3 regions of the Rubrobacter tropicus genome follow, and region 2 is predicted to be linked to each of the others. Evidence: riboswitches for the same ligand, from Rfam matches in the RefSeq annotation. Region 2 holds a riboswitch; each other region holds the start of a gene.
The links. A riboswitch is a leader RNA that binds a small molecule or an ion and turns the genes downstream of it on or off. The one in region 2 is predicted to bind cyclic di-GMP.
Positions count from the first base shown of each region.

Region 1 (3,266 bases), 1.6 Mb from region 2:
ACCGGGCAAATCCCTCACGAGTACCGTTTTTTCGTAGGATGCACGGAACGTCTCTCGGTGTCATCATAAGCATCGTGCAACCGTCCGAATCGAAACAGACGATGGGACCAGGGTCATCACTTGTGCATTGGGGCAGAGTAGGAGCAATGCTTGCCGGGGTGTTGTTCGTAGTGTGGGGCTACTTCCATGGCCTTGAAAGCTCTTCGGCCCCCCAGGAGGCCGTCGCAAAAGTACTGGGTTTCGTCGTACCGCTGCTATTCTTGGCAGGCGCGGCAGCGTTCTGTGTTTGGAGTAGGGAACGGTTAGGTTGGGTTGAGTCAGTTGGGCTCGTCTTTTGTAGCCTGGGCGCGGGGCTTGGCTTCTTATACCGTGTCTTGGATGCCTCTGGTGCCGTAGATGCGGCGGCGAGGTATGCGTACCTTGCCGGAAAAGGCTTGCCGCCTTTCTTGTTCGACTGGTTTCCTTGCTTACTGCTGGGTTTGACCCTGGTGGGCCTCGCCCATCTTGGCGCGACAACCTCGCAAGATTATCGCTGGTTGCCCCTGGCTACGGGACTGTCAGGTTGGCTCTACCACTTTAGCGACGTGAATGGTTTCATCGAGGCTCGCTGGGCTCACGTGCTCTTCGGGATATTGTTCGGCTGCGGCTGGGTGATGTTGGGTGGCATGATCAGGACCAACAAGAGCGGCCGATACTCCGACGACCCTGGCGGCTAAGACTCCGTAAAGAGAGGGCCGCCGCCGCGATTTGACTTTGTCGCTGTGAGATTCTTGGGAGCTCGCGGATAGCGGTGGCGCATCCTGCGTACAGGGCGTCTTTGGGCCGTCGCGCCGCTTTCGTTGGTGTATCTACGGAGGATACGAGCCGGACTCACGGGGGCCACAACTTGAGAGCGTTCGAAGAATTATCTTAGATCGAAGGGCCCACCCCTCCGGCTTTGGAGCGACCGTGTGGCGTGTGTCGGATGCGCTTGTTCTTGTCGTGGAAGAGCTTCGCGCTCCATACTCCTGTTCTCTCGAACACCAAACCTGGGAACCGATCGGACCGGCAGCTTGCGTCCATTTCACCCGCTAGTGTGCGCATTTACTCCGGTCCCACGTGCATTTGTAGTAGACTGGGCAAACTCACGAAAAGGCAAACCCGTCGCGAGGCGGAGGACGCAAAGCCACGGACCTCTCAGGAGGTGGCCGGGCTACCGAAGGAGGGAAGATGGCACGCGGCCCGCTTGTTATATTATTAGCATTTATCGCAAGCTCCGTCGTATGGTGGGGAGAGGGAACAGCACGGGCGGCGACCGACTGTTCGGGCGTTCAGATCCGCGAAGGCGACGACATCTCTCTGGTGGCAGACGCCCATGGCGCGCGGACGACGTTCTGCATCAACGACGGCGAGTACCCTGTCGTTCGGTCCGTCAAAGTACAGTCGGGGGACCGCTTCCGGGGAGTGTACGGTGACGGAACTAGGCCGATAGTAAGGGGCGCAGGCGCTACTACCATCTTCGACACGTTCGGCTCCGACTCAGCTGCGATCATCGGCCTTCGGGTTCAGGGGGCCATCGGCAGCGAGGCCTGTTCTCCCAACTGCGGGCGGGGCATAGGCGGGGGTGGCACGAACCTCTACGTCTCTGATGCGCACCTCATGCACAACGCCAATCAGGGCATAGGCGGGGTGGGTCCCGGTCTACTCGTGGTCAACTCCGTGTTCGACGACAACGGGTACGATTCCACCTTCACGGGCGAGACTGCCGGGCCGGTGAGCGCGGCGGGCATCAAGAGCGTCAACTCGATGATCATCAGAAACTCGGTCGTCAAAGACAACCGCTGGGCCGGCCTGTGGTGCGACATCGACTGCACCCGTTTCGAGGTGCACGATTCGACCGTCGTCAGGAACGGCAAGGTCGGCGTGCACGACGAGATCTCCTCCGGTGCCGCCATCGTCGAGGGTAGTACCATCAGGTACAATGGCGGCCTCGCGGCGGCGGGATCTCGACGGGCAGACCTGATCGCCCTCAACAGCAAGAACTTGAACGTATTCGGCAACACCTTCGGCGGCAAAAACGGCGCCGCCCTCATTGTCGCTTTCGATGAGGCGAGATTCAGGGCGGAGCCCAGAGGCGATGGGGGATTCGCCCTAAGGAATATCGATTTTCACCACAACCGTCTGAACGGTGACGCCCTCTCGGGGTGCGGGCTGCCCGACTGGCGGGTGCACTGCTACAAGAATGGTAGATGAGGGCGCTCGTACGCCCCGCGACTACCTTCATCTCCGCGTGGCGCGCCGACGATCTCCACGGTCGTGAAGGCCCCAACTTGCGGCGCAGCGACGGGGATTACCAACGGGCTCGGTCTCTGGAGACCGAGCCCCGAATGTGCGGTTGCTCCCTCCGTCTGTTGCCACCGTCCTCACGGAATGCCGGCCGCGAGCAGGTGACCGGGTCGTAGCGAGATGGTTCGGCACGCCGCCTTTGACCCGCCCGCCTGTCTCATCGTTACGATACGGTCTCGGGGGATCACTACCAAAACAGGCTACGACACGATGGCGTACGCGCGCAGGTCATCTGGCACCGCCCCGGCGTCCCGAATCACAACGTTCAGCAAGGACCGAAATCCCCGAGGCCCTGACTCGCCCGACTGACGGCCGTTCTCACACTCCGATCGGCATGAACTCCGAGCAGGCAGCGTTGCGCCCATCCTCTAGAACGCCGGTTTCCTGGCCGTGACTCCTTCCCCGGTCGGGAAGGTAGCGAGGCCCCTGTCCGCGGAAGCTTCCGTTGCAGGACTAGAGGCATCCCACGCCCGAGAGCGTGCAGCCGACTATAGCGTCGCCGCCCATCGTGTTGTTGTAAATGCTGATGTTCCCGAGAAGCGGTGTCCAGTCGCGGTCGTCCTCGGCCACGTGGATACCGTAGTACGTGTTGCTCCCGAAGGCATTGCCGTACACCTCGGCATTGGCGGACGCGTAGATGATGAGCCCAGCGCGGCGCCCGGCCACCGCGGCGTTGGTCCCGTTGCCCCGTATAACGTTGTTGGCGAAGACGGCCGGACCGCTCGACGCTTCGTAGTGTATGCCCGCCTTGCCGTTCGCCGTGATCGTATTGTTCCTCACCTGAAAGGCGTCGCAGTCGTTGTCACACCATACGCCGGACCAGTAATTGTCGTGAACGCGAGAGTTGAGCACGGTCATCGAGTTGACGCTCTTGATGCCCGCCGCGCTCTGCGACTCGCCGAACCTCGCGAAGGCGGGACTTCCGTTGTGATCTATCCGGG
Region 1 is NZ_CP045119.1:3,696,876-3,700,141, forward strand. Features, by position in the region: cyclic di-GMP riboswitch class I at 1,124-1,200, shown strand; gene GBA63_RS18480 (right-handed parallel beta-helix repeat-containing protein) at 1,210-2,232, shown strand; gene GBA63_RS18485 (right-handed parallel beta-helix repeat-containing protein) at 2,779-3,266, opposite strand, start outside.
Region 1: it holds a riboswitch for cyclic di-GMP, as region 2 does, so the genes downstream of both, GBA63_RS18480 (right-handed parallel beta-helix repeat-containing protein) here and GBA63_RS10255 (sigma-70 family RNA polymerase sigma factor) in region 2, are expected to answer to the same signal.

Region 2 (3,266 bases):
GCCCTTACAGGGGTGCTCTTCGCGGCGGCGGCCCTCAGGTTCGGGTTCGGCCTGCCTCTACTCTCGGCGCTGGTCCTGATCGGGACGCTAGTCGCGCTGGCCGGCATAGACCTGGAGCATCGCCTGCTCCCGAACGTAATAGTCGGCCCGGCGGCGGTGGCCGGATTGGCCCTCTCCATCCTGATCAACCCCGGGGCGTGGTGGGTGTATACCGTCTCCGCCCTCGCCGTTTCGGGCGGGTTGTTCGCGCTCGCCATCGCCTACCCCGGCGGCATGGGGATGGGGGACGTCAAGATGGGCGGGATGCTCGGGACGTTTCTGGGGCCGTACGCGGCCCTGGCGGTCTTCCTCGGCGCGCTCGTCGGCTCCGTCACCGCTGGGCTCCTCATGGCGGGTGGAAAGATAGACCGCCGCGCTGCGCTTCCCTTCGGGGTGTTTCTCGCCGTCGGGGGGATCTTGGTCCTCTTTGCGGGACCATACCTCTGGGGGTTCTACCTCGAATTCGCAGCAAGGCTCGTTGGTGGGCCGTGAACCCGGATCGGGGCGCGGTTCGTCTCTACTACGGCGGTTTGCGGAAGGACCGAACCTCGTTGTCTGTGAGGCACTTAGTGCGGTTTGCGGAAGCACCGGGCCCGTCTAAAACCCGGGCTTTCGGGTTCCAAGGTTCTTGGGTTCTCAGGTTCTAAGGCGGTTTGCGGAGGTATCGAGCCTACCGCGAGCAGCCATCCGGGTTCTCGGGTTCTCAGGGGAGGAAGGTCGGGGCCCGCCCGCGGCTTCGGGGCGCGCCCCTGAAAGCCTCGGTGCCCCGTGGGCGGCGAGGGTCAGTTTTTCCGCAAACCGCCGTAAGGGGTGGCGGGTCGGGGCTTGCTCGCGGGTTTCGTGGCCCACCCCTCGAAACCTCGAGAACACCGAAGGCCGGTCCTCGTGCAAACCGCTCTAGGTCTCTTGGGTTTTGAAGCGTGGGCCGGGAGACTGCAGGCAGGCTCCACCCCACCCCTTTAGAACCTGAAAACCTAAAGACCTAAAAGCCTATTCGTGATGGGCTTGAGTCTTCTGCGGTCCGTGCCAGGCACCCGAGCTTTACTGCTCGAAAGCAAGGTCGTTGACGACGATATTGACCTCCGTGACGTGCAGGCCGGTTAGGCTTTCGACGCGGGAGATCACGTTCCGGCGCAATTCCTGGGCGACGCTTGCGATGTTCTTGCCGTAGTCGACGTTGATGGTCAAATCGACGGCCGCCTGGCTCTCGCCGACCTCTACGGAGATGCCGCGCGGCCGGCCCGACCCGCCCGTGATGTTGCCCAGGAACTCGCCGACGGTCGGGGAGCTGTCGCCAGGGAGCCTGGTGCCCCCGTGGGAGAGGTGCGCGCCGCCGACCTCCCCGGCGGCGGCGTTCGCGATGGCGAGCACCACCCCGTCCCCGATCTTCGTGGTCCCGCGGTCTCCCTGCAGCGGGCTCGCGCCCGCGCGCTCCTGGCTCGTCTCCGTCACCATTCCTCCTTTTCGATCCCGGATGCAGTCGTAGCATACCCGCTGCGGTGTTTTCGTTCCCGCGTGGGGTTGTAAACGCGACCACATTCCCCATACGAATCGGAAAAACAGTCTATCGGCAGGATTGTTTCTTTCAGCCTGGCCGTATACAATGCTCCGGTTACGAAAAGGCAAACCCGCCGCGAGGCGGGGGCGCAAAGCCACGGGCCTCACGTAGGCAGCCGGGTTGCCGAAAAGGGAGATTCGATGCGGATTACTACTCGTCCGGCCGGTTACGCGAGTACCGGCCTTGCCCGTGCGGCGGTTCGTGCTGTGGCATGGGGTCGATGAGGATGGTGGCGGGCGCCGCGGAACGGGGTCGGCAAGACGCGGCGGCCCTGATCCGGACCCACAGAGAGACCGGGGACAGGAAGGCCATAGAAACGATACTAGATATGCACGGGGGGCTAGTCGCCCACCTTGCCGGGCGGCACGCAAGGGTTTCGGACGAGGCCTACGAGGACCTGATACAGGTCGCCCACGTGGGGCTCATGAAGGCCGTAAAGAACTACGAAGACGCCCCGGGCGCGGGGTTCGCGACCTACGCTTACGCCGTGGTGGACGGTGAGATCCGCCACCACCTCCGCGACACCCAGCTCGTAAAGAAACCCCGCTGGTCGCGCGGCCTCTACTCCAAAGTCACCTCGGCGGCGGCGCGGCTCGAAGCAGACCTCGGCCGCAGGCCCGAACTCGAAGAGATAGCCGAAGAGGTCAACGTCTCGCCAGACGGCATCGTCGAGTTGATGAAGCTCTACCACGACACGAGCGTCGTCTCGCTCGACGGCGCCGAGGAAGAGGGCATTGACCTCTCGGCCATCAGGAGCATCCACCACGAGAGTTTCTCTCTCCCGATAGAGGACCGCATCGTGCTGGAGCAGGCCATAGAGTCGTTGAGCGAGATCCAACGCAGAGTCGTCTACCTGTTCTTCTACAAGGACCTAACGCAGACGGAGGTCGGAAAACGGCTCGGGCTCTCGCAGCGAAAGGTGTCGCGGCTCGTCGCTTCTTCTGTGAAGTCGCTGAGAACGCTCTGAAGCGGTGGATTGATGGAGTCGAGCAGCTGGCGCCTTGATGACAGTGGCCGCCCGGTGGGCGAGTGGGGATTCACGCTGCCGGAGGTTGTAATCACCATCGTCGTCCTGGGTGTCCTTATGGGCATCGCCAGCTCTACCTGGTTCAGCGTGATAGAGAGCAGGGCCGTGGACTCCGCAGCCAACCAGTTGGCGTCTGATCTGCGGCTCGCCCATACCAGGTCCACCAACCAGTTGGCGAACTGGCGCGTCGTCCTCTCGCCCGAGAAAGCCAAGGAGAGCATGGGCCCCGACTACTATCTGGTAAAGATGACGAGCTCGGGCGGCGTTGCCGCGGGCACCGCCATAGATCGCACCCTGCCGGACAATACAAAGGTCGTGGGTGTGCCGGCGCTCCAGGACGATGCCGCCGTCACCACCTTATACTCGACCCTGGGATTATCCGGGCCCACCCGATCGCTGGAGTTCTCTCCGGACGGGTCGATGCGAAACGTGACGGTCGGCGCCGGATCCAACGAGATCCGGGTGACGGTAGATGGCAACCCTACGACTAGACTAGAGTTCGTAGATGTGACCTCGAGGATAAAGGTTGACTAGATTTCTCAAGGGCGAATCCGGCTACTCGCTGGTCGAGGTGATGGTGGCAATCATGATCCTCGCCGTCGCGATCATACCGATGGTTAGCATGTTCGACGCGGGCCTCAA
Region 2 is NZ_CP045119.1:2,062,421-2,065,686, forward strand. Features, by position in the region: gene GBA63_RS10245 (prepilin peptidase) at 1-531, shown strand, start outside; gene GBA63_RS10250 (Asp23/Gls24 family envelope stress response protein) at 1,081-1,491, opposite strand; cyclic di-GMP riboswitch class I at 1,651-1,725, shown strand; gene GBA63_RS10255 (sigma-70 family RNA polymerase sigma factor) at 1,809-2,564, shown strand; gene GBA63_RS10260 (pilus assembly FimT family protein) at 2,619-3,158, shown strand; gene GBA63_RS10265 (type IV pilus modification PilV family protein) at 3,151-3,266, shown strand, end outside.

Region 3 (3,266 bases), 1.5 Mb from region 2:
CACGGCGTGCACCTCCGTGCCCAGACCTTCGACCTCTTCGGCGACGGGGCGGATGCTTTGCTCGCTGCGGGAGTTTACGACGAGCGATGCGCCCTCCTTCGCGTAGGCGAGGGCGAGCGCTTTCCCGAGCCCCTGGCTCGCGCCGGTTATGAGGGCGACTTTGTCTTGTAGCATGGGTCTTCCTTTCGGCAGCTTGTCGGCATTTCAGCACGCCGCCTTCGGCGGCTCTCAGCCCGTCAGCTTAAACGGTGGGCGGCGGGTTTGCGTGCGGGGGCGGGGGGCTTTGTGCATCGTTTCCGACCGTTACGCAATATGCGAGTTCATGTAATCCGTCTGTTACCCGGCTCCCAGACCTTCTCCGCAACCTACGCGTTCGGTGCTGGCCAGGGCTAGGGAACCACCGCGGAAGGAACCGTTCCGGAAGAGACCGTCGTCGGGCAGGCCGCCGCGGCCCCGACGCGGGCGAGCAGCAGGGCGGTATCTTCGAGGAGGGCGGCGCCCTGGGCTTCCTTCCCGACTTCGGCGCCACGGCGGTCCTGGCCCTCGTGGCCGGCGGCGCCCTGCTGCTCGGCGGCCTCCTCGCCTACCGCTTGACGCGCTAGGGGCAAGTCTCACCGAGTAGAAGGCGGGACGCCATGTTTCGCGGCCCGCCTTTTATGCGCCACGTATTGGGAAGCCGGTGTTTGGCGGCTCCAACGCAATCTCGCCGACCGGCTTCATAACGTCCACCCGCAGAACGGTTGCACGTCCTGCGGGTGTGAATCGGTCGCTATTGCAGGTTCACCGTTACGCGCTCGCAGCTAGAGATGCTCACCACGTCGCCGGGTAGGGTCGTCACCGAGCTAACGAGTTGGTCGTCTACGACGTCGTTGAGGCCAACCGAGGCGCGGTCGAAGCCGGCGCCGCAGGAGATGGCGTCGCGCTGCCCGTCGTTGGCGGCGAAGATCTGGTCGCCCTCGGTCTCGCCGGAGAGCCTGTCGTTGCCGGCCAGGCCGTAGACCTCGTCGGGCCCCTGACCCCCGACAACCTCGTCGTCGCCGGTCCCGCCGGAGAGGTAGTCCTGGTTTGGACCGCCCTGCACGGTGTCTGCGCCGTCCAGGCCGAATACGTCGTCGTTGCCGGCGAAGCCGTTGATGGTGTCGGCGGCCGCGGTGCCGGAGAGCCTGTCGTCTCCGGTAGTGCCGTTTATCGTGGCCGCCAGGGCGACGCCGGCCGCCAACGCCGTCAGCGTCATCGCCACCAGCGCAACGAGGCCCATGCCGCGGGCGGCGCGTTTCGGTATGCTTGTTTCGTTCATGGAGCGTCCCTTCGTATCCGTGAACATCGGGTTTCGGGGCGTTCGCGGCGTCCCGAAGCCTTTCTCTTCGTACGTGTGCCCGGATCGGGCGTCGTCAGAGTCTATGCTGGGAACCACCCCTTTCGGCAGCCCGGCTGCCTCGCAGAGGCCCGCGGCTTTGCGCCCCCGCCTCGCGGCGGGTTTGCCTTTTCGTGGGTACTTGGGCAGATTCTACCCCCGCCCGGTTCCCTCAAACGTGACGGCCGTGACTATCGAGGCTGTGCGCATTTGATAAAGCCTGCACTGGGGGCGGTCGGCGAGGTTACGGAAGACGCGTCCGGGGAGCGGTGCCGCGTTTACAGGCCGCTCGGGCTCGACGTTCCTTTCGTCCGGACTGGCCGCTGGGGATCTCGGGCATCTTCGCACGGGTGACCGTAGAGGCAAGGATCGGTTTATCTTACTGCAATCTCTAGCCACGTAGCGTATAAAGGTAGCGTGAAACGGCGAACTCTAGTGAGGACACTCCCCCGTGTACGGTGAGAACGCGCCGCCTTCCTGGGCGCGGCTGCCGGGGGCGCGCTGCCGGGCCGTGGAGCACCTGACGAAGCTCGAAGGGCTCAAAGAGTTCGAACTCCTGGAGGGGTTGGATGAGGGATTCTTCCAGGCGCTCGCGATCTCGGCCGAGGTGCTCGAACTCGGCGCCGGAACCGCGCTCTACAGGGAGGGCGAACCTTCCGGGGCCGTGTACTTCATGCGAGAGGGGAGGGCGAAGCTCTACCGCTCCGTCGGCGGGCCGAAGGCGCGGGACCAGATCCTGGGCGTCGTCGGCGACGGCTCGGTCCTCGGCCTCGGCGCCGCCCTGGAAGGCCGCCCGCAGAGCCAGGGCGCCACAGCCCTCACCGACTGCGTTCTCTACGCCGTCTTCCGCGACGACCTCTTCGAGGTGATGGGCCGCTTCCCCGAGGGCGCCGTCCGCCTGAACCGGGTCCTCGCCGCCCGCGCGCGCGAGCTGGAAGACCTCGTCGGCGACCTCGTCTTTCGCAGCGCCCCGCAAAGAGTAGCCCGGATGCTCCTGAACCTAGCCACGGAGGAGGGCCGCGTCACCAAGCGGGGCGTCGTCTTCGAGCCCTCGCTCTCTCGCCAGGAGATGGCAGAGGCGACCGGCATCTCGCGCGAGGCGCTCTCCCGCGCCCTCTCCCGCCTCGCCCAGGAAGACATCCTGGACCTCGAAGGCAAGACCGTAACCATCCTCAAGCCGGCAGAGCTCCGCTCCCGCACCTGAAGGAGGAGGCTTCGGGCTTCAGGTCGCCTCCTTCGGAGGCTTCAGGTCTCAGGGCCGCGTTATCGGAACCCTGCGACGAAGAGCACCCCTGTAGCCTGAAACCTCCTATTCGAGAATCGTTCCCAAAAAGGCGCGGTTTTGCGGGGTTTTTGATCCAGATCACACGCGGCGATGATCCCGGTCATGGGTGGAGATGATGGCCGTCAACGGTGGGTGGTTGGGGTATCTCCCGGCTGTTATAAAGCCGCCACAAGAGCATTACGAGAGGAGGAGCAAGATGACCTATGTGATCACGGAGCCGTGCATCGGCACGAAGGACCAGTCCTGCGTCGAGGTCTGCCCGGTCGACTGCATCTACGACGCCGGGGACCATTTCATGATCAACCCCGAGGAGTGCATCGACTGCGGCGCCTGCGAGCCGGAGTGTCCGGTCGAGGCGATCTACCCCGAGGACGAGGTCCCGGACGACCAGGAGAGCTACATCGCCAAGGCGGCCAACTACTTCGAGTAGCGGCGAACCAAATCTGGTGACGGGGGAGGGGCCTTCGGGCCCCTCTTTTTGGTGCCGCGAGACGTGGCTCGGCCACCCGACGCGATGCTAGCGAGAGATTCTGGGTCCTACCCCCACGGCGTTCTTGGCCGACGGACCGCGGCGATCGGCCCGCCTGCCCGCGGGCGCCGGCCCAACGATGACCCGCGCGTCGTCGC
Region 3 is NZ_CP045119.1:517,077-520,342, forward strand. Features, by position in the region: gene GBA63_RS02385 (SDR family NAD(P)-dependent oxidoreductase) at 1-174, opposite strand, end outside; gene GBA63_RS02390 (hypothetical protein) at 390-608, opposite strand; gene GBA63_RS02395 (calcium-binding protein) at 770-1,297, opposite strand; cyclic di-GMP riboswitch class I at 1,419-1,493, opposite strand; gene GBA63_RS02400 (Crp/Fnr family transcriptional regulator) at 1,806-2,558, shown strand; gene GBA63_RS02405 (4Fe-4S dicluster domain-containing protein) at 2,836-3,069, shown strand; gene GBA63_RS02410 (SRPBCC family protein) at 3,157-3,266, opposite strand, start outside.
Region 3: it holds a riboswitch for cyclic di-GMP, as region 2 does, so the genes downstream of both, GBA63_RS02395 (calcium-binding protein) here and GBA63_RS10255 (sigma-70 family RNA polymerase sigma factor) in region 2, are expected to answer to the same signal.